DNA from 3 places in the Pilosibacter sp. NGB245 genome. Region 3 is predicted to be linked to each of the others. Evidence: predicted binding sites of a transcription regulator. Region 3 holds the regulator's gene; each other region holds the start of a gene.
The links. The regulator Rex, encoded in region 3, represses fermentation and respiration genes when NADH is low (regulators of the CRP and FNR family bind a similar motif). The targets are predictions, from matches to a motif close to ATTGTTAANNNNTTAACAAT.
Positions count from the first base shown of each region.

Region 1: a site for Rex is predicted at 3,705-3,724, ahead of ACXMYH_RS12420 (acyl-CoA dehydrogenase). Genes of this name have one in related genera too.
Region 2: a site for Rex is predicted at 1,240-1,259, ahead of gap (type I glyceraldehyde-3-phosphate dehydrogenase). Genes of this name have one in related genera too.

Region 1 is NZ_CM171584.1:2,783,235-2,790,927, reverse strand. Features, by position in the region: gene ACXMYH_RS12440 (butyryl-CoA:acetate CoA-transferase) at 1-318, opposite strand, end outside; gene ACXMYH_RS12435 (acetyl-CoA C-acetyltransferase) at 701-1,885, shown strand; gene ACXMYH_RS12430 (enoyl-CoA hydratase-related protein) at 1,927-2,703, shown strand; gene ACXMYH_RS12425 (3-hydroxyacyl-CoA dehydrogenase NAD-binding domain-containing protein) at 2,773-3,612, shown strand; gene ACXMYH_RS12420 (acyl-CoA dehydrogenase) at 3,831-4,982, shown strand; gene ACXMYH_RS12415 (electron transfer flavoprotein subunit beta/FixA family protein) at 5,037-5,822, shown strand; gene ACXMYH_RS12410 (electron transfer flavoprotein subunit alpha/FixB family protein) at 5,853-6,902, shown strand; gene ACXMYH_RS12405 (IS1182 family transposase) at 7,181-7,693, opposite strand, start outside.
Region 2 is NZ_CM171584.1:2,443,799-2,451,491, reverse strand. Features, by position in the region: gene ACXMYH_RS11060 (ATP-binding protein) at 1-798, opposite strand, end outside; gene gap (type I glyceraldehyde-3-phosphate dehydrogenase) at 1,312-2,331, shown strand; gene ACXMYH_RS11050 (phosphoglycerate kinase) at 2,428-3,651, shown strand; gene tpiA (triose-phosphate isomerase) at 3,999-4,748, shown strand; gene ACXMYH_RS11040 (DegV family protein) at 5,078-5,962, shown strand; gene ACXMYH_RS11035 (PPC domain-containing DNA-binding protein) at 6,117-6,542, shown strand; gene ACXMYH_RS11030 (RsmB/NOP family class I SAM-dependent RNA methyltransferase) at 6,634-7,539, shown strand; gene ACXMYH_RS11025 (MATE family efflux transporter) at 7,588-7,693, opposite strand, start outside.
Region 3 is NZ_CM171584.1:1,481,200-1,488,892, reverse strand. Features, by position in the region: gene ACXMYH_RS06800 (NAD(P)H-hydrate dehydratase) at 1-327, opposite strand, end outside; gene acpS (holo-ACP synthase) at 324-668, opposite strand; gene ACXMYH_RS06790 (redox-sensing transcriptional repressor Rex) at 686-1,378, opposite strand; gene abc-f (ribosomal protection-like ABC-F family protein) at 1,640-3,622, opposite strand; gene ACXMYH_RS06780 (DUF554 domain-containing protein) at 3,829-4,551, opposite strand; gene ACXMYH_RS06775 (MATE family efflux transporter) at 4,947-6,314, opposite strand; gene ACXMYH_RS06770 (MetQ/NlpA family ABC transporter substrate-binding protein) at 6,630-7,520, opposite strand; gene ACXMYH_RS06765 (methionine ABC transporter permease) at 7,661-7,693, opposite strand, start outside.

The sequences.
Region 1 (7,693 bases), 1.3 Mb from region 3:
AAGCTCGGAGTAACGGAGCGGAGCGTAGTAGCAGAAGCCCTGTGCGATCGCTTTTCTCTCGATCCCGCTCATATGCCAGGAGTTCCATGTCATATGTTCAGCCGGGTTCTCGATCTTGAAGATCTCCGGTACCCACATTAAGATACCGCCGCGGAAGTTTACGTCAGTTAATTCCGGAAGTCTTTTTGCGATTTCCTTATCGACTGCGATCGGAGTTGCTGTTGTCCAGCCGTAATCGACCCAGTCACCGGATTTGATAACGGAAGCTGCTTTCTCAGCGGAAACCAGCTTTTCCTGATACATCTGTTTGAAATCCATTTTAATACCCTCTCTTTGTAACCATAAAAATATTACTGCATCTCAGAACTTTGCCGGGATCATAGGATCCGGGGCTAAACTCTGACATTATTTTATCATTATCTGCCGGCAAGGTCAAGAAATCCGGTGAAAAAGGAATAGAAAGAAATGGTAAAACATGACAAAAACAGAAAGTGACGCGTCAGAGCATAAAAGTAACTTTTGTACGAAATGAAGAGTAAAGTTCCTAATTTGTTTAGAAAAAATATATAAAAAGCTTTTGATAATGATTTGACAGCAAAACGGTTTGGTGATATGATTAGTTATACATAATATACTGCCTTGCTTATGGAAAAATATATGGTGTAGAGCTTGGCAGCGGTATGATGAGGAGGAAAAGAAAATGGCAAAGAAAGTTGTACTTGCAGGTGCATGCCGTACGGCAATCGGAACAATGGGTGGCGAATTAAGCACAGTACCGGCTCCGGAACTTGGCGCAATCGTAATCAAAGAGGCTTTAAAGAGAGCAGGAGTTGCTCCGGAAGCTGTTGACCAGGTTTACATGGGCTGCGTAATCCAGGCTGGTCAGGGACAGAACGTAGCACGTCAGGCTACATTAAAAGCTGGTCTCCCGATCGAGGTTCCGGCTGTTACGATCAATGTTGTATGCGGTTCCGGTCTTGAGGCTGTCAACATGGCTGCTGAGATGATCCTTTCCGGTGACGCTGATATCGTTGTTGCAGGTGGTATGGAGAACATGTCCATGGCTCCGTATGCTATGATGAAGGGCCGTTACGGATACCGTATGGGCAATGCTACATTAGTTGATACAATGGTTAACGATGCTCTCTGGGATGCATTCAACAACTACCACATGGGTATCACAGCTGAGAACATCTGCGATCAGTGGGGTCTTACAAGAGAAGAACTGGACAAGTTCGCTGCAGTAAGCCAGCAGAAGGCAGAGGCTGCTCAGAAGTCCGGCGCATTCAAGGACGAGATCGTTCCGGTAGAAGTCAAGAAGAAAAAAGAGACAGTTATCGTAGATACAGATGAAGGCCCGCGTCACGGAACAACGGTTGAGACTCTCGGTAAGTTAAAACCGGCATTCAAGAAAGACGGCGGCTTAGTTACAGCTGGTAATTCTTCAGGAATCAACGACGGTGCAGCAGCAGTTGTTGTTATGAGCGAAGAGAAAGCTAAAGAGCTCGGTGTTAAGCCGATGGCTACATGGGTTGCCGGTGCTCTCGGCGGCGTAGATCCGAAGATCATGGGTATCGGACCGGTTGCAGCTACAAGAAAAGTTCTTAAGAGAACAGGCATGGAGATCAAAGACTTCGATATCATCGAGGCTAATGAGGCATTCGCTGCACAGTCTGTAGCAGTAGGTAAGGAGCTTGGCTTTGACCTTAACAAGTTAAACCCGAACGGCGGCGCGATCGCTCTCGGACACCCGGTAGGAGCTTCCGGATGCCGTATTCTCGTTACACTTCTTCATGAGATGGAGAAGGCAGATGCTAAGAAGGGTCTTGCAACTCTTTGCATCGGCGGCGGAATGGGCTGTGCTACAATCGTAGAGAGAGACTAATCTGATCTGGGACATAGACAAAATCTGAGGAGAACGACGATATGGGTTTTGTAAAATATGAGCAGGACGGTTTTATTGGTGTTATCACCATCAACCGTCCGGAAGCATTAAATGCTTTAAATACAGAGGTTATCCAGGATCTTGACGCTGTTCTTGACAGCATCGATCTTGGTACAACAAGAGTGCTGGTTGTGACCGGCGCAGGTGAGAAATCCTTTGTTGCCGGTGCGGACATTGCTGCAATGAGTACAATGACTGTACAGGAAGCACGTGAATTCAGTAAAGCAGGAAACGATGTTTTCCGTAAGCTGGAGACACTTCCGATCCCGTCGATTGCTGCTGTCAACGGTTTTGCGCTTGGCGGTGGAAATGAGCTTGCAATGAGCTGCGATATCCGTTACTGCTCCGAAAACGCTATGTTCGGACAGCCGGAGGTTGGTCTTGGCATCACTCCGGGATTCGGCGGAACCCAGCGTCTCGCAAGACTGATCGGAACCGGAAAAGCAAAGGAAATGGTATATGCTGCTGTCAATATCAAAGCGGACGAGGCATACCGGATCGGTCTTGTAAACGGTGTATGTGCGAAGGAAGAACTTATGCCGACAGTTATGAAGCTGGCAAAGAAGATCGCCTCCAACGCACCGATTGCTGTCAGAAATTCCAAGGAGTCCCTGACAGATGGTTATCTTTCCGACCTTGACCACGCAATCTCCATCGAAGAGAAATATTTCTCCGAGTGCTTCGAGACCGAGGACCAGAAGGAAGGAATGAAGGCGTTCCTCGAAAAGAGAAAAGTGGACGGCTTCAAAAACAAATAAATGGAACTGTTCAGTCTGAACAGCGATCAGTAAGTCTACATCATATGTTTGCATAAAGGAGATAAAATCATGAAAGTTGGTATTATCGGCGCTGGAACCATGGGTTCCGGTATTGCACAGGCATTCGCACAGACAGAAGGCTATGAGGTAATGCTCTGCGACATCAATGAGACATTTGCAGCGAACGGAAAGAAGAAAATTGCCGCTGGATTCGAGAAGAGAATCGCAAAAGGCAAAATGACTCAGGAAGAGGCTGACAAGATCCTGAACAAGATCACAACAGGCGTAAAAGATATCTGTGGTGACTGCGACCTCGTTGTTGAGGCTGCAATCGAGAACATGGAGATCAAGAAGCAGACATTCAAAGAGCTCGACGCAATCTGCAAACCGAGCTGTATCTTTGCTACAAACACTTCTTCCCTTTCCATCACAGAGATTGGCGGCGCAGTTGAGAGACATGTAATCGGTATGCATTTCTTCAACCCGGCTCCGGTTATGAAGCTGGTTGAGGTTATTGCTGGTTTAAACACAAAACCGGAAGATGTTGAAGCAGTTAAGAAGATCTCCGAGGAGATCGGCAAGACTCCGGTACAGGTAGAAGAGGCTGCTGGTTTCGTTGTAAACAGAATTCTTATTCCGATGGTCAACGAAGCAGTCGGCATTTACGCTGATGGCGTTGCTTCCGTGGAGGGTATCGATACCGCTATGAAGCTCGGCGCTAACCATCCGATGGGACCGTTAGCTCTCGGTGATCTGATCGGTCTTGATGTTGTTCTTGCAATCATGAACGTTCTTGAGACAGAGACAGGCGATCCGAAGTATCGTCCGCATCCGCTTCTTAAGAAGATGGTTCGCGGCGGCCTTCTTGGAAGAAAGACCGGCAAGGGCTTCTACGATTACAGCAAATAATAATGTAAGGGTTGCCTGACGGTGATCTTATCCCGTCAGGCAATATGCCTTTTATAACAGAAGAGTAAATTTCGAATTATTTTTTTATTACGATTGTTTATTTTTTCACAATATGTTATAATGAAAAGGCATGTACTAAATTAGGTACATCGGGGGAGTGAAGCATCCACATTTCCCCATGTTATACATGATACAATTCACAAGGAGGAACTAAAAACATGGATTTTACATTAGGTAAAGAGCATGAGATGGCGAGAACACTGTTCCATGATTTCGCCGAGAAGGAAGTCAAACCCCTTGCTCAGGAGGTTGATGAGGAAGAGAGATTCCCGGTTGAAACCGTAGAGAAGATGGCTAAAAACGGTTTCCTCGGTATTCCGGTACCGAAGGAGTATGGTGGACAGGGCTGTGATCCGCTTACATACGCTATGTGCGTTGAGGAGCTTTCCAAAGTTTGCGGTACTACAGGCGTTATCGTTTCCGCACATACATCCCTTTGCATGGATCCGATCATGACATTCGGAACAGAAGAGCAGAAGCAGAAATTCCTCGTTCCGCTTGCAAAAGGCGAGAAGTTAGGCGCATTCGGTTTAACTGAGCCGGGCGCTGGTACAGACGCTCAGGGTCAGCAGACAAAAGCTGTTTTAGACGGCGACGAGTGGGTATTAAACGGTTCCAAGTGCTTCATCACTAACGGTAAGTATGCTGATACATACATCGTTATCGCTGTAACAGGCACTGTTGAGAAACGTGGCAAAATGCAGAAAGAGATTTCCGCATTTATCGTAGAGAAAGGTACACCGGGCTTCACTTTTGGTACAAAAGAGAAGAAGATGGGTATCCGCGGATCTGCAACATATGAACTTATTTTCACAGACTGCCGCATCCCGAAGGACAACCTCTTAGGTAAGAAGGGTGAGGGCTTCAAGATCGCTATGCATACTCTTGACGGCGGACGTATCGGTATCGCTGCTCAGGCTCTTGGTCTTGCAGAGGGCGCTCTTGACAGAACAGTTGCTTACGTAAAAGAGAGAAAGCAGTTCGGCCGCACAATCGGTCAGTTCCAGAACACACAGTTCCAGCTTGCTGATATGGCAACAAAGGTAAAAGCTGCTCAGATGATGGTTTACCGTGCAGCAATGGCTAAGGCTACTCAGAAGTCCTACGGCGTAGAGGCAGCAATGGCTAAACTGTATGCAGCAGAGGTTGCTATGGAAGTAACAACAAAGGCTGTACAGCTCCATGGTGGTTATGGTTACATCAGAGAGTACGACGTAGAGCGTATGATGCGTGATGCTAAGATCACCGAGATCTACGAAGGAACAAGTGAAGTTCAGAGAATGGTTATCTCCGGCGCACTGTTAAAATAATAATTTAACAGCTGGAAGATCATAACTATAAATGAAAATAAGGAGTGAAATACAGTGAAAATCGTTGTTTGTGTAAAACAGGTGCCGGATACTAAGGGCGGCGTAAAGTTCAAACCGGATGGAACACTTGACAGAGCAGCTATGCTCACAATCATGAACCCGGATGATAAAGCTGGTCTGGAGGCAGCTCTTCGCTTAAAAGATCAGTATGGTGCAGAAGTTACAGTAGTTACAATGGGTCTTCCGAAGGCTGAGGAAGTTCTTCGTGAGGCTATGGCTATGGGCGCTGATAACGGTATCCTTGTTACAGACCGTGTTCTCGGCGGTGCTGATACATGGGCTACATCCCAGACAATCGCTGGTGCTTTAAGAAACCTTGACTATGACCTCATCATCACAGGCCGTCAGGCTATCGATGGTGATACAGCTCAGGTAGGTCCGCAGATCTCTGAGCACCTTGGTCTTCCGGTAATCAGCTATGCTGAGGGCATCGAGATCGATGGCGATTCCGTAATCGTTAAGCGTCAGTTCGATGATAGATACATGATGTTAAAGGCTAAAATGCCGTGCTTAATTACAGCACTTTCTGAATTAAATGAGCCGCGTTACATGACTCCGGGCGGAATCTTCGATGCATACAAGAAAGAGATCACCGTTTGGGGCAGAAAAGATCTGAAAGATGTCCTTGATTCCAACCTTGGTCTTAAGGGATCCCCGACTCAGATCGCTAAGGCTTCCGACAAAGTAAGAAAGGGTGCAGGCGTTAAGGAGACAAACCTTGATCCGTCCGCAGCTGCAAATTACATTGTTGAGAAACTTACTGAGAAACATGTACTTTAATTCAAAAAAAGAAAAGTGTGGTGAAAAGTGATGAATTTAGCAGAATATAAGGGTGTATATGTCTTTGCACAGCAGGTAGACAATCAGATCAGCAGCATCGCTCTGGAGCTGATCGGTAAAGGTAAAGACCTGGCAAAAGATTTAGGAACAACTGTAACAGCAGTTTTAGTTGGTTCCAACGTAAAAGGTCTTGCAGACGAACTCGGTGAGTACGGTGCAGACAAAGTTATCGTTGTTGACGATCCGGAATTAAAAGATTACAGAACTGAGCCGTATACTCATGCGATCACATCTGTTATCAACGAGTTCAAGCCGGACATCTTCTTAATCGGTGCTACAGCAATCGGTCGTGACCTTGGCCCGCGTGTTTGCGCACGTATCCATACAGGTCTTACAGCAGACTGCACACAGCTCGATATCGGAGATTTCCCGCTCGTAGCTATGCCGGGTAAAGAGCAGAAACATGGTCAGCTCCTTATGACCCGTCCGGCATTCGGCGGCAACACGATCGCTACAATCGCTTGCCCGGAATTCCGTCCGCAGATGGCTACAGTACGTCCAGGCGTTATGCAGAAGCTTGATCGTGAGGCTGGCAGAAAAGCTGAAATTGTCGAATTCAACCCGGGCTTCACTCCGGACAACAAGTACGTTGAGATTCTCGAGATCGTTAAGGCAGTATCCGACGTAGCTGATATCATGGATGCAAAGATCCTTGTTTCCGGTGGCCGTGGAGTTGGCAGCGCAGAGAACTTCAAACTGCTTGATGACCTCGCTGAGGCTATTGGCGGTACAGTAAGCTGCTCTCGTGCAGTTGTAGATTCCGGCTGGAAGCCGAAAGATCTTCAGGTAGGACAGACTGGTAAGACTGTTCGTCCGCACGTATACTTCGCAATCGGTATTTCCGGTGCTATCCAGCACGTAGCTGGTATGGAAGAGTCTGACATCATCATTGCGATCAACAAAGATGAGTCCGCTCCGATCTTCGATGTAGCTGACTACGGTATCGTAGGCGACTTAAACAAGATCGTTCCGATGCTGACAGAGAAGATCAAAGAAGCAAAGGCTGCAGCAGCTAAATAATTTACGTGAATTGTATATACCAGGGTGAAAAGTTTTGAACTTGGCACCTGGAACGAATAAAAGTAGGCAGAGCGATTCTGCCGGCAGTGTCCAAACAGGTGATAAAAGGGGCTGTCGCATTAGCAAATATTTTTTGCTGGGCGGCAGCCCTGCTTTATGCCCAAATGGCATCGAAATCGGTCACGTTTTCGATGCCATTCTTTATAAACGCAGTTCATTCCCAGGCATCCCTTTCGGCATGCCTTATTTCAGGCTGTTTTGTTTTCAACTATCAAAATCTATGCCCTTTTTAATGGAAAAAGATAACTTCCCGTTCTTCCGGTCTGAATCTTGCAATGAAGCTTATTGATATTTCGTCCCATCGCCAGAAGGATGCTCTCTGCCAGTGCATTTGCCTTTCCACGATACAGATATCTTCGAAAATTCATGTCCTCTTTTACGTCAGCAAAAGAACCTTCTGCCTGAATACTGCGATTCATACGGAGCATCGTTCCATACTCACTTGTGATCCGTTCCAGATCTTCTGCGCGTTTCTGGCTCATTGTTTTTGAAACCATCAGCACTTTATTGCGCTTTTCCATAGGTGTTTTGCAGTTGTTTCCCTTGATACATTCCGTTTTATAAGGACAACCAGTGCAGTCTGGGCTTCTGTAATAAGTTTTTACACTGACATATCCGCTAGTTGTTTTACTTCTGCGTTCATTTGTGACAGTTAGTTCCCTTCCGTTGAGGCAGATGTAGCTGTCTCTGTCTGCATGGTACTCCATGTTTTCCCTTCTACTGATGTCTTT
Region 2 (7,693 bases), 960 kb from region 3:
GAGGTCCTTAAAATGGCAGCCTTCAGTGCCCGCCGGCTGCGGCAGCTGAAAGAGCTGTCTTGCCGCCTGGTTTGCATAGGCAATCACGCCATTCGAATCGGTTGCGATCAGACCTTCCTCCAATGCATTCAGAACGACATCCTGGCGGAGATAGAGATCAAGAAGCTCGGTCGGATGATGGCCCATCAGGGAATCGCGCAGGAGCGATACGAGTCCGTGCGACAGAAGGACACTGACCACCAGCATGACCATTGCGGCCAGTAAATAGGTAGGAAAGAGCGTTTGCATCTGCTCGAAGATATACGTGTTGAAGACGGATGCCATGATAAAGCCGATGATGTGCCCGTCCTTACTGAGGACCGCATGGAAGGCGCGCCGCTGTGTTCCGTGGGTGCCGTAGCCGGTCGTGATGTAGGGCTGGCTTCCTTTTAAGATCGCTTCTTCCTCGCCGCCGACGAAGGTCTCGCCGGTCTCCTGACGGTTCGTGTGATAAAAGCGGAGACCGTTGGTGTTGTAGACGGCGATGACGTTGAGGTCGGAAAAGTTTTCGGACAGGGAATCCAGCTCTTCAATAGCAGAGTCATCCGGATATCCGTTTTCCAGCATGGAGATCACGTTGTCCATCGACGCGATGTAGGAGGCGAGCGCACTGATATTTTTATCGATCTCCTGTCGCTGGCGTGTGATCGTCGAGAACAGGGTGATACTTAGGGAGAGGAGCAGAAGACAGATGGATACTGCCATGAAGCTTAAAAAGAGCTGACTCTCCAGGGATAGTTTTCGGAATTTCTGTATCATATGTGGGTCCTCCGGGAGTGGGATGGAAAATATTTATCACTTAGTATATAGAAAATGAGGGGGAGATGCAAGAGGGGAGAGAAAGAAAATTGTGTTGCAAAATTAGGTTGTTGGCGGGCCGGTGAGAGTTCGACTGGATGTGCTGGGGATGCCGGGAGGAAGCCAGCTCCCGGGATCAGGCACATCCAGTCGAACTCTCACCGGCTGGTTGGGGGATTGGCGGGATTAAGAAAAGGGTTTGCTGGCATGCAAAGTAATTTTTTCTGAGAGGGAAGAAGAGAAGAGTCCGGGAGGGGGCGATTTTGTTTGAAGTCTTACAGGCGGGCTGGAGGATGGTGGGATGATGAGGGAAGGTTAGGCGGCTTTGGGACGGTTTTATTTAGGAAAAGATTTCAAAAAGGACTTGCTATTTCTATAGGAATTGGGTACAATAACCTTAAGGTTGATTATTATTTAACAATCCATGACTGTTCAACGTGAACAATCACATCATTTTCTAGGAGGAAAAGAAAAATGGCAGTTAAAGTTGCGATTAATGGTTTTGGCCGTATTGGCCGTCTTGCATTCAGACAGATGTTTGGCGCAGAGGGATTCGAGATCGTTGCGATCAACGACTTAACCTCTCCGGAGATGCTCGCACACCTTTTAAAATATGACTCCACACAGGGCAGATACGCTCTTGCAGATACCGTATCTTACGGTGAAGATTCCATCACAGTTGATGGCAAAGAGATCAAGATCTACGCGAAAGCAAACGCAGCAGAGCTTCCGTGGGGCGAGATCGGTGTAGACGTTGTTCTTGAGTGTACAGGCTTCTACACATCCAAAGCAAAAGCACAGGCTCATATCGATGCAGGCGCTAAGCACGTTATCATTTCCGCTCCGGCAGGAAACGATCTTCCGACGATCGTTTACAACGTAAACCACGAGACATTAAGCAAAGATGACCACATCATCTCCGCTGCTTCCTGTACAACAAACTGCCTCGCTCCGATGGCAAAAGCATTAAACGATGCTTACCCGATCCAGTCCGGTATCATGTGCACAATTCACGCTTACACAGGCGACCAGATGACACTTGACGGACCGCAGAGAAAGGGCGACAAGAGAAGAAGCCGTGCTGCAGCGATCAACATCGTTCCGAACAGCACAGGTGCTGCAAAGGCAATCGGTCTTGTAATTCCGGAATTAAACGGCAAGCTCATCGGTTCTGCTCAGCGTGTTCCTACACCGACAGGTTCCACAACAATCTTAACAGCTGTTGTTAAGGGCCAGCCGACAAAGGAATCCATCAACGCAGCAATGAAGGCAGCTTCCAACGAGTCCTTCGGCTACAACACAGATGAGATCGTTTCCAGCGATATCGTTGGTATGAGATACGGTTCTCTCTTCGATGCAACACAGACAATGGTTCTCCCGATCGACGAGAACACATCTGAGGTTCAGGTTGTATCCTGGTACGACAACGAGAACTCCTACACAAGCCAGATGGTTCGTACCATCAAGCACTTCGGAAAACTGTTAAACGCTTAATTTCGAGCAGTTATCGAAGAAAATAGACTCAGCAAAGGGTCCGGTCTGATGAGGACCGGATCCTTTTTTCGATTTATAAAAAGGAGGAATTCCAACATGTCTTTAAATAAGAAAACAGTTGATGATATCAACGTAAAGGGAAAGAGAGTGCTGGTCCGCTGCGATTTCAACGTACCGTTAAAGGACGGTAAGATCACAGACGAGACACGTATCAACGCGGCTCTTCCGACAATCCAGAAGCTGATCAACGATGGCGGCAAAGTGATTCTTTGCTCTCACCTTGGAAAAGTAAAAAATGGCCCGAACGAGGGAGAATCCCTGGCTCCGGTTGCAAAGAGCCTTTCTGAGAAACTCGGAAAAGAAGTTGTTTTCGTATCCGATTACAACGTAACCGGCGAAGCTGCAACAAAGGCTGTGAACGCAATGAAAGAGGGAGATGTCGTTCTTCTTCAGAACACCCGTTTCCGCGGAGCTGAGGAGACAAAGAACGGCGAACAGTTCAGCAAAGAGCTGGCTGACCTTGCAGACGACTATGTATGCGACGCATTCGGTTCCTCCCACAGAGCACATGCTTCTGTAGCTGGCGTTACAAAGTTCATCTCCGCAAAGGGCGGCTCCAACGTAGTCGGCTACCTGATGGAGAAAGAGATCGCTTTCCTTGGAAACGCGGTTGAGAATCCGGTTCGCCCGTTCGTTGCGATCCTCGGCGGCGCGAAAGTTGCTGATAAGTTAAATGTAATCTCCAACCTCCTTGAGAAGTGCGATACTCTTATCATTGGCGGCGGTATGGCTTACACCTTCTTAAAGGCACAGGGCAAGGAGATCGGTAAGTCCTTAGTTGACGATACAAAGATCGATTACTGCAAAGAGATGATGGATAAGGCAGCAAAGCTTGGTAAGAAGCTTCTTCTTCCGGTTGATACGACGGTTGTCTCTGAGTTCCCGAACCCGATCGATGCTCCGGTCGAGGTTGAGTATGTTTCCGTAGATGCGATCCCGGCTGACAAAGAGGGCGTTGACATCGGACCTGAGACCTGCAAGATCTACGCGGACGCAGTGAAGAACGCAAAGACCGTTGTATGGAACGGACCGATGGGCGTATTCGAGAACCCGACACTTGCTGCTGGTACTATTGCGGTTGCGAAAGCACTTGCTGAGACAGACGCTACAACGATCATCGGCGGCGGCGATTCCGCGGCAGCAGTCAACCAGCTCGGCTTCGGTGACAAGATGAGCCATATCTCCACAGGCGGCGGCGCATCCTTAGAGTTCCTGGAAGGAAAAGAGCTTCCGGGCGTTGCTGCAGCTGACGATAAGTAAATGAATGAAACCAGTACACCGTGCGCCGGAACAGGCGTGGAAGGGCGCTGCAAGCTCGCTTGCACAAGCCCTTTCAGGTCTGTTCCGGTATAGGGGGCGCGCCCCCGGCTTCTTGTTTTTATGAAATAAAAACAAGAAGAGGCACGGTGGGGAGCAAATGTACGCATTTACTTCCCTGGCTGTAAATATTATAGTGTCCGAGATTTCAGATCCGGGGCGGTGATCCCGTCCCGGATTTTGTCATAGTATGGAAAACTGCAGATGTAGTTTTTGAATGTTATCGTTCAGAGAGAATCCTGGATATGGATCTTGAAGATAAATATTGGTATATATGGGGGTAGATAACCATGGCAAGAAAGAAAATTATCGCTGGAAACTGGAAAATGAACATGACTCCGTCCGAGGCAGTGGCACTCGTTGAGACATTAAAGCCGCTCGTTAAGACGGAGGAAGCGGACGTTGTATTCTGCGTACCGGCTATCGACATCATTCCTGTCGTAAAGGCATGCGAGGGAACAAATATCGAGGTTGGCGCTGAGAATATGTATTTCGAGGAGAAGGGCGCGTACACAGGCGAGATCTCCCCGAACATGCTGACAGATGCCGGCGTAAAATATGTGATTATCGGACATTCCGAGAGAAGAGAGTACTTTGCTGAGACAGATGAGACTGTCAATAAGAAAGTCTTAAAGGCATTCGAGCATGGACTGACCCCGATCATCTGCTGCGGTGAGACTCTTACCCAGAGAGAACAGGGCATCACTCTGGACTGGATCCGCAAACAGGTAAAGATCGCGTTCCAGAACGTGACAGCAGATCAGGCAAAGACTGCTGTGATCGCTTACGAGCCGATCTGGGCGATCGGAACCGGAAAGACAGCAACGACAGAACAGGCCGAGGAAGTCTGCGGAGCGATCCGTGCGTGCATCGGTGAGATCTACGATGAGGCAACAAAGGAAGCAATCCGCATCCAGTACGGTGGATCTGTAAATGCCGGAAATGCTGCAGAGCTCTTCGCACAGCCGGATATCGACGGAGGACTTGTAGGCGGCGCATCCTTAAAGGCTGATTTCGGAAAGATCGTCAACTACAAATAGTACATGTACATCCTGGCGCTGTGTCATAGAAAATGGGCTGTGACACAGCGCTTTTTTCATAGAAGATTCCAATGGAACTTCCTATGAAAAAAGGCACATTCGCGAGAAGATGAAGATCGTCGCAAGCGACCGCGCGCCCGGTGCGAGAATGTGCCAGGACACATTCTTTTTACATAAGAGAAAATAGTGACAATCTGTCATTTTTTGCCTCCACCCTATTGACTGGAAGGATTTTGGATGTTACGATTATTAGATACGCAAAACGTTAAAATTGCGCAAAAGACAGCAATCTCTTGCGTGAATCCAGGATATAAAGAGGAAATACATATATGAAGAAAATTGGAATCGTAACAGACAGTCACAGCAGCATCAGCCAGGAAGAGGCAAAGAAACTCGGGATCTTTGTCCTGCCGATGCCGTTCTATATCGACGGGGAGTGCTATTATGAGAGTGTGACGCTTTCCAGGGAACTGTTTTTTGAAAAGCTGACATCCGGAGCCGATATTTCGACTTCCCAGCCATCTCCGACCGCTGTGATGGAAATCTGGGACAAAGCACTCGAAGAATATGAAAAGATCCTGTATATGCCGATCAGCAGCGGACTCAGCAGTTCCTACAATACGGCGATGATGCTGGCGCAGGAGGAAAAATATGAAGGACGCGTCCTCGTTGTGGACGACGGACAGGTTGCGGCGCCGCTTCACCAGATGATCCTGGACACACTGGATATGATCGAAAAAGGATATGAAGCGGAACATATCCGCGAACTCCTGGAAAAGGCGGGAGACCGGATGATGATCTATATCGCCCTTCAGACGCTGGAATTCCTGAAAAAAGGCGGAAGAGTAACTCCGGCTGCAGCTGCACTCGGATCTGTATTTAATATCAAACCGATCTTAAAGCTCCAGACCGGAAAACTGGATTCCTTTAAGAAGTGCCACGGAATGCAGAAGGCCAAAAAGACAGCCATCGAGGCGATGCAGACAGAGATCCGCGAGAATTTCCAGGATGCCTTAAACGATGGCGCTCTGCATCTCTTAGCGTCTTCCAGCGGAACGGATGAGGAGAATGCAGCGTGGGTCGAGGAGATCAAAGCGGTATTCCCGGGTGTTCCGATCCTTTATGATAACCTTTCTCTCGGCGTTTCCTGCCATATCGGACCTGGAGGAATGGGAATTGGTTGTGCGGTGGCACCGGATTATAAGAGAGTATAAGTAAGAAAATATTGGCTGCGAGTAAAAATACCATTGCTGCAGACAATTTTTAATGGATTTTTGTTCGTAACTGTGAGTATATGGAACCGTTACAAAAGAAGTTTGAAATCAGAGCTTCGGTTGTATGAACGTGCATAATAAGGAGGCAATCATTATGGAATACCGCAGATTTGGAAATACGATCGTAGCAAGGATCGATCAGGGTGAGGATGTTCTGGAGAAGATGAAACGCATCGCGATGCTCGAGGATGTGAAACTCGCGAGCGTCAGCGCATTAGGTACATTTTCTTCCATGACCGTAGGAATTTATGACCTGGAAAAATGTCAGTTTATGGGGAATGATTTCGAGGGAATGTTTGAGATCGTCTCCTTTACAGGAACTATCAACACGATGGACGGAAAGTATTACAGCCACATCCACGCGGCGGCAGCCGATGCGAAGGGCAATGTGTACGGCGGACATTTAAGCCGCGGCATCATTGGAGCGACCTGCGAGATGGTGATCACGGTGATCGACGGAGTTGTGGACCGCGTAAGAGATGATGAGACAGGACTCAATCTCTTTAACTTCAAGTGTTAAAGTGCAGAAAGGTAACTGTGAAGGTACTGAATCGTTACATATTTTTGTGAATTGTGATAAGAGATAAGAAAAGATCGATAAGGAGCAGGTTATGGAGCAGATGATTCCGGGATTTCTGGAAGAAATGTTGAAAAAACAGTATGGAGAGGAAGTTTTCGCGAAGATCCTCGCGGGATATCAGGCGAGACGTCCGGTGACACTCCGGGTCAATCCCATAAAGGCGGACCGGAACACGGTAGAACAGGCACTTACCGGTGCAGGGATCGCGTTTAAAGATGTATCATGGTATGAGGATGCGATGATCATCGAGGACGCAAGGGAGTCGGAGATCCAGGAACTTCCGATCTATAAGGAAGGCGGAATCTATCTCCAGAGCCTTTCCTCCATGCTGCCGCCGCTGTTTCTCGGCCCGAAGGCGGGAGAGTCTGTCCTCGATATGGCTGCCGCTCCGGGCGGAAAGACGACCCAGATGGCGGCGATGACGGGAAATCAGGCGCAGATCACGGCCTGTGAGAAGAATAAGGCGCGGTCGGAAAAGTTAAAATACAATCTGGAAAAACAGGGGGCATCGGGAACCTACGTGATGGTGGAGGATGCAAGAAAGCTCGACGATTTCTTTTCCTTCGACCGGATCCTCTTAGACGCGCCCTGCAGCGGAAGCGGAACCGTAGAAGTGCGGGACGGCGTCTGCCGGACAAAGATCTCAAAGGAACTTGTGGAAAGATCTGCGAGAACGCAGGAAGAACTGTTAAAAAAAGCGCTGAAGCTCTTAAAATCCGGACATGAGATGGTCTACTCCACCTGCTCGATCTTAAAAGAGGAGAACGAAGGTCTCTTAAAGCGCGTTTTAAAGAGTGCAGGCGGAGAGCTTGTACCGATCGGGGAAGATTGGACGAAGGAACTTCCGTTACTTCCGAACGCGATGCCGGGGACGCTCCTCGTGGGACCGAATGAACTGTTTGAGGGATTTTTTGTGGCGAAGATCAGAAAAAAATAGAAGCTCCGTGAGGAACTTCTATTTTTTTGCAAAAAACGCTTTAAACTTTTATTCCGTCCTGCGGTTCTCAACCTCGATCCGTTTCAGCTCAGGCATGATCGTGATCAGCATCGTGAGAATGCAGGCGGTTCCGCCGATGACATTGGAAACCGGC
Region 3 (7,693 bases):
CATCACCGGGATCCCCAGCCTTTTCACGATATTTAACTGGGCTTCCAGCTCTTCGCTCCCTTTTCCGTCCCGTCCCGGGAACAGGATCTTCACATCATATCCCTTTAAGAACAGCATCCTGGCGGCGGCCACTCCGTCTGCCCCGTTATTTCCAAAACCGCAGACGGACCAGACTGTCTCTGCCTGTTCTCTCTTAAGGATCTCTTCCGCTTTCTCCGCAACGGCAAGAGCCGCCCGCTCCATCAGCACCAGGGACGGGATCCCGTACCCCCTGATGGACCTGGTGTCAAACGCTTTCATTTCTTTTCCGCTCAGAACTGCTTTCATCCGGCATCCCCCTCTCCGACGGCAAACGCCATCGCATGGTCCTTCGTGTCAGAGATCGACACTTGAATCGTCCTGATCCCGAGCTCCTCCGCCTTCATCTCTGCTCCCGCATGAAGTTCGACATACGGCTTTCCAAGCGGGTCCCTTAAGACCTCCACATGGACCGGCATAAAGTCCCGGAATCCCGTTCCAAACACCTTCGCTACTGCTTCTTTAACCGCAAAAGTGCCGGCAAGGACCCGGGGATCACCCTTTGCCTGCCGGCGCTCGCGCTCGGTATAGATACGCGTCAAAAAAGCCTCTTTTTCACAGGCTTTTTTCACACGCTCAATTTCGATCAAATCACAGCCAACTCCAATCAACATGTCTCATTGGTTCCCGTCTGTTCTGCTTTTTCCTTTGCTTTCCGCTCCCGCTCATCCTGCATGCTGCAGACACGGTAGGAAAGACGCATTAGGCTCTCGGAAAGATGTACATTCTCAACGACTACATCATCCGGCACATTTAAGTCTGTATGGGCAAAATTCCAGATCGCCTTGATCCCGGCTTTTACCAGGCGCTCCGCGATCTCCGGTGCTTTGGACTTCGGGATCGTGAGAGCCGCGATCTGTACTTCATTGTCGACAATAAACTGCTCCAGGTCATCGATCCCGCGGATCTCGACTCCGCGGACCACAAGACCGATCAGGCGCGGGTTGATATCGAACATTCCCTTGATCATAAAGCCGCGCTTCTCAAAATTTGTATAGTTGGCGATCGCCTGACCTAAGTTTCCGGCACCGATGATAATGAGGTTGTGCTGTCTGTCGATCCCCAGGATCCTCGCGATCTCGGTGTAGAGATATTTCACATTGTATCCGTATCCCTGCTGTCCAAAGCCGCCGAAATTGTTAAGATCCTGACGGATCTGGGACGCTGTCACCTTCATTCTGGCACTCAGTTCGTTGGAAGAGATCCTCTCGATCCCCTCCTCCATCAGTTCGCCCAGATATCTGTAATAACGCGGAAGTCTTGAGATTACCGCCTTTGAGATCTGTCTCTCGTCTGTCATTTTCTAGTTCCACCTTCTCAGTATAACGCTGTCTTTTATTATACCTATATCTATATTATTTGTCAAATCTTTGTCAGTAAAATGCGCAAACTGCCCAGACGGAAAAATGCCCCGCCCGAAATCTCCCCAGACCGGACGAAGCATTTTCCTTTGAGTATGTCTGTATTCGTAAGCATTCAATCCTGCATTCCCACAGGGCCGAGAGCTCACTCTGTATAAAAGCCTGCCCCTTTTGCAGCGCGGGCTGTTAGACAGTCATGATCATTCTGCAAGTTCTTCCCACTTTTCATAGAGAACTTCCAGTTTTCCTGCGATCTCCTCTTTTTCCTTGTTTAACTCCATGAGTTTCGCAACGTCGGAGAATACGCTCTCATCGCAGAGGAGGCCGTCGATCTCCCCGTCTCTTGTCTCCAGCTTGTGGATCTCATCCTCGACCTTCTTTAAATCGTTCTGGCGTTTTCTCTGGCGGGCCTGTTCTTCCTTCTGAGCCTTCCAGTCGAGCTTTCCGCCGGCATCCGCTGCCGGATTCTCCACAGCCTTTCCGGCAGTCTCCGCCGCCGCTCCTGTCTTCGACGCGCCGAATCCGACGATCCCGCCGGCACTCTCCGGCGCCTCGTTTCCGAAATGGGCCGTCATCATCGCGTCATGTTTTTCCAGATAATAATCGTAATTTCCGATATAATTCATCATCCGCTTTCCGGTGAGATCCAGGATCCTCGTCGCGGTCTTGTTGATAAAATAACGGTCATGGGAGACATAGAGCACAGTTCCGCCGTAGTGGCTCAGCGCGTTCTCCAGAATCTCCTTCGATGTGATATCCAGATGGTTTGTCGGCTCATCGAGGATCAGGAAGTTCGCCTCGGAGAGCATGAGCTTTGCAAGCGACACACGTCCTCTCTCACCGCCGCTCAGATCCCCGATCCGTTTAAACACGTCATCCCCGGTGAACAGGAACGCCGCCAGCGTACTTCTGATCTGTGTGTTGGACATTCCCGGATATGCGTCGGAGATCTCCTCAAACAGCGTCTTTTCCATGTGCAGGACCTGATGATCCTGATCATAATAGCCGATGTGGACTCTGGAACCCAGAATGATCTCACCGGCATCCGGCTCGACAAGACCATTGATAATCTTTAAGATCGTCGTCTTTCCCGTTCCGTTATCCCCGATAATCGCCACGCGCTCGCCGCGCTTGACATCAAAGCTGAGGTCCGTAAACAAGGTCTGGGAGCCAAAGGACTTCGCAAGTCCGTTGACCGTCAGTACATCATTTCCGCTCAGGATATTCGGCTCCAGGCGGATGTCCATTGCATCGTTGACCTCCGACGGCTTTTCCAGGACCTCGATCTTATCGAGCATCTTTTCGCGGCTCTCCGCCCGCTTGATGGACTTTTCCCGATTGAAGGACTTCAATTTCTCGATGACCGCTTCCTGATGTTTGATCTCCTGCTGCTGGTTTAAGTACGCCTTCATCTGGATCGCGCGCATCTGCGCCCGCTTCTCACTGTAGGCCGTATAGTTTCCGGAGTACACGATCGCATGTCCGTTGTCCAGCTCGATGACCTTTGTTACGATCTTATCGAGGAAATACCGGTCATGGGCAACGATCAGGACCGCACCGCGGTAATTTAAGAGATATGTCTCCAGCCATGCGATGGAGGACATATCCAGGTGGTTCGTCGGCTCATCGAGGAGAATGATGTCCGGATTTGTGAGAAGAAGTTTACCCAGAGAAACTCTTGTCTTCTGTCCGCCGGACAGTGTGGAGATCTGTTTGGAAAACTCTTCCTCCGTAAATCCGAGTCCCTTTAAGACTCCGACGATCTCACTCTTCCAGGCATAGCCGTTGATGAGCTCAAATTCGTGGCTCAAGCGGCTGTACTGGTTCATCATGGTCTCCAGCGCTTCCCCGGAGGCCGTTTTCATCGAATTTTCCAGATCTCTCAGCCGGTTTTCCATCTCGATGACCGACTTTTTCGCATCGAGCATCTCCTCATAGATCGTCCGGTGGCTTAAAAGATCCTGATTCTGTGCGAGATATCCAAGTGTCTTTCCGCTTCCCAGCACGACCTCGCCGGAATCCGGTGCCAGCTCACCCACGATGATCTTTAACAATGTTGATTTTCCGGCGCCGTTGATGCCGACGATCGCCGCTTTTTCATGATCTTCAATATGAAAGGAAGCGTTCTTGATAATATCGTCGCTTCCGAACGATTTGCAGATATTGCTGCAGGATAATATCATAAAATCCTCCTGTTTCTTGTTGTACAGCCGCTATTTCCTTCGTTCATACGGCTTCTGTATTTTTCCAGACGACGTTTTTCTTCCTCGCACAACGGTTCCGTTCCTGCACCGTCATGCATAAAAATCCGTCGTTAATCTTTTCATTGTTGTCCTGAAAAAAGGATTACTCTTTTTCACAGAATTTCTGCCTTTTCTCAACTTCTGCGTTACGCCCACGGGAAATACGGCCACACCGCCGCAAGAAACATGACCGGCAGCAGGTTCGCCACCTTGATCTTTTTTCCCCAGATCAGGTTCACTCCGACGCAGAAGATCAGGACCGATCCTGTCAGGGACATGTCCGCCAGTCCCTCATCCGTCAGGAACGGCTCGATCACCTTCGCAAGGAGCGTCATCGCCCCCTGGAACATCCCGACCGGGATCGCCGAGAAAATACAGCCTTTTCCCATGGACGCCGTCATGATCGCGACGATGATCATGTCGAGAACAGCTTTTGCCGTGAGAATCGAATAGTCGCCGTAAATTCCGTCCCGGATCGATCCGACGACCGCCATCGCTCCGATACAGACGGTCAGGGAAGCCGTCACAAATGCATCCACGAACGCATTGTCGCCGTCACTTTTCGTCTTCTCCTTCAGCCATTCCCCGAACCGTTCCATCTTCGTGTCGAGATCGATCCACTCGCCGAGAAGAGCCCCGACAGCAAAACAGGCGATCATCATCATGGATCCCGATGAAGAAAGCCCGTTTTCCGTCAGTTTTAACATCTGCTCCATACAGCCGGAGACTCCGATAAACAATACGCAGAGCGCCGACGCCATCATCAGGTTGCTCTGATAACGCTCCGTCAGTTTCTTTCCAAATAATAACCCCATCACGCCGCCCGCGACGATCGCAGTGACGTTGATGATCGTTCCAAGTCCGAACATAGTTGTCTCTTTTCTTCTGTCATGATATCACGATCCGAAGTTTTCACACTTTTGGCTGCTTATCCGGTGATCGTAATCTGCATTTGCTGTTTTCCGGCAATCTGCAGGCTTTTTCCCTCTCCTGCGCTCGTGATCGCCTGTATACATGCAAATTGAAGTATAGCACAAAATCATATTTTCGTCTATCTCCAAGTTTTCCGGTCTCGGCATTCCCCGACATTCTGCCAGACGAATGACACCGGCAATGGAAAGGCGATTCGTCCCACTTTCCCTGCCTGTTCATAGCAAAACAACTGGAAATTCCACCCATTATTTAAAACGACCTCAGGTCAAGCCCTTATGATTTTCATCAGGATCCTGACACAGAGGTCGTTTTCTGCGTTTGTACTGATTTTTTAATCTTCTTTTACCTTTTCTTCCCATCTGCTCCTTCTGTAATACAGGAAGGAAAGGATCGCGCATACGATCCAGCCGACCGGATATCCCATTCCGACCGTATACTCGTTGAATGCGATCTTTGTCACGAAGAAGAGATAGATCTGTCTGCAGACAACGAAGCTGAAGAGCATGATGCACATCGGTCCCTTTGCATCCCCGGATCCTCTCAAGGAACCCGCAAGGATCTGGTTGAAGGAACTGCAGAAGCGGAACGGGACCGTCATCAGGATAAATAAGGTTCCATAGTGCAGCACATCCGGATCCTGGTTGAAAAGGGATACCAGGGATCTTGCGGAAATTGCCATCGCGCCGGAGATGCAGATCAGCACGCCCACACCCATGAACACTGCCTGTTTGACGCCGTCTCTCGCACGCTTCACATTCTTTGCTCCGAGATTCTGTCCCACGAACGTTGTCGCGGCCTGTCCCATACTCTGGGCAGGCAGGATTGCGAACTGGTCGATCTTTGAGTGGCAGCTCCAGCCCGCCATGATGACAGAAGAGCCAAGTCCATTTACATACGACTGCACAAGCGCGTTGGAAAACGCAGTGAGTCCCTGCTGGACTCCCGCCGGAAGACCGATCCGGAAGATCTCGCCGAGGCAGGATTTATTGATGTGAAGGTCCCGAAGAACAAGGTGATGTGCTTCCTTCGTCCTCATAAGAGTCGAGCACGCAAGAGCAGCGGAAACTGCCTCGGCGATCACCGTAGCGATCGCGACACCGCTGATCCCCCAGCCAAATTTCGCAACAAAGAGAATATCCAGAGCGATATTTAAACAGCTGCTGATGATCAGGAAATTTAACGGGCGCTTCGTGTCGCCCACAGCCCTTAAGATCGCACTGCTCATATTGTAAAGAAAGAGGACCGGAACTCCGGCAAAATAGATCTTTAAATACTCTCCCGCCGGTCCGATCACATCATCCGGCGTTGACATCCATTTTAACATCAGCGGGACAACCCAGACCGAGATCAGAGAGACAAAGCATCCGACGATCACTGCAAACAGGATCGTCGTCTCGACCGCCTCGTGGAGCTTTTCATGATTCCGGGAACCGAAACACGTGCTGATCACAACTCCGGCACCGATCGAGATCCCATTAAAGAAGTTTACCAGCGTATTGCAGATCGCCGTCGTCGCGCCGACCGCAGCCAGCGCCGATGTTCCGAGATAGTTTCCCACGACAATGCTGTCCACTGTGTTGTAGAGCTGCTGGAAGATATTTCCCATGATCAGCGGGATTGCAAAAAGAACCAGCTGTTTCCAGATCACGCCCTGTGTCATATCGATATTGCCTTTTCTGCCGGATGTAATTTTTGACATTCTTTTGTCCCTTTCTGCGATCGCATGTGTACGAAATATGTAAAATCTGCCGTCATTCTGTAATATCTATGTAAATCATACGGGATTTTCCGTTAAAAAGCAAGCGGTTCTCTTTTGTTGATCCCACAGGAAATTTTTGTATCCGGCACATGATTTTTTTGTACCCCGTTCTTCTGGTCTGCCCGGGCATTCTTTTCGCCTTCAGAAGCTTTCTCCGGCTTTTTCTCTCTCGTTCACAAGAAAAGGACAGGATCCCTTTTCGGTGCCCTGTCCTGTCTTTCCCATCTTTTTATTTTATGGCCGTGATTTCAGGAGTTACTCCCATGTCGGGATGTAAGCTCCCTTGTAAGTGTCCTCGATCACTTTTGCAACTTCCGGTGTACGGAAATAATCGACTACTTTCTTGTAAAGCTCGTTGTCCTTATCAGCTGTTCTTGCAACGATGATGTTGACGTACGGGTTGTCAGATCCCTCTTCCACGCTCTCAAGGAAGATCGCATCTTCCTTCGGGTTTAAACCGTTGTCAACTGCGTGACCGCCGTTGATGACTGCTGCTGCAACGTCCGGAAGAAGGCTTGCTGTATTTGCTGCCTCAACCTCTTTGATGTCAAGGTTTAACGGGTTCTCTGTGATGTCTTTCTTTGTCGGTGTGTAGCCTGCTGCCGGATCAACCTTGATCAGACCTGCGGACTCAAGAAGTTTTAATGCACGGCCGCCGTTTGTAGCGTCATTCGGGATCGCGATGATATCACCGTCCTTGATCTCGGATACATCCTTGATCTTGTTGGAGTAGAGGCCTAACGGAGCCATGATGGTCTCACCGATGATAGAAAGATCATAACCGTTGTTCTTGCAGTCATCCTCAAAGTAAGCGATGTGCTGGAAAGAGTTCAGATCGATCTCACCGTCATTTAATGCACGGTTCGGAAGCGGATAATCTGCAAATTTTACAAGCTCAAGGTCGATGTTCTCCTCAGCAAGCTTGTCGATGACCGGCTGCCACTGCTCGTTGTTCTCACCTACAACACCGAGTTTGATGACTGTCTTCTCGCCGGAGGCTGCGGTTGTATCAGCTGCTGCCTCAGAACCGGCTGCGGTTGTATCGGCTGCTGCCGCTGTTGTCTCTGTCTTCTGGCTGCTGCCGCATGCGGTTAAGGATAATGCTAAAACTGCTGCTGCGCCAAGTGCTAAAACTCTTTTCTTCATAATTTTTCTCCTCCTGAACTTTCTTTGTCACTGCCCGTTTTCATTCGCATTCGCTGTGCGGACCGGACAGTTCCTTTTATTGATACGGCCCGGAAATAGTTCCTCTCCGTTTCAAGCAATTTTAATCTGAAACCACCGTTCTAGTGAGTCGTCTTTTTGATCACATAGGAACC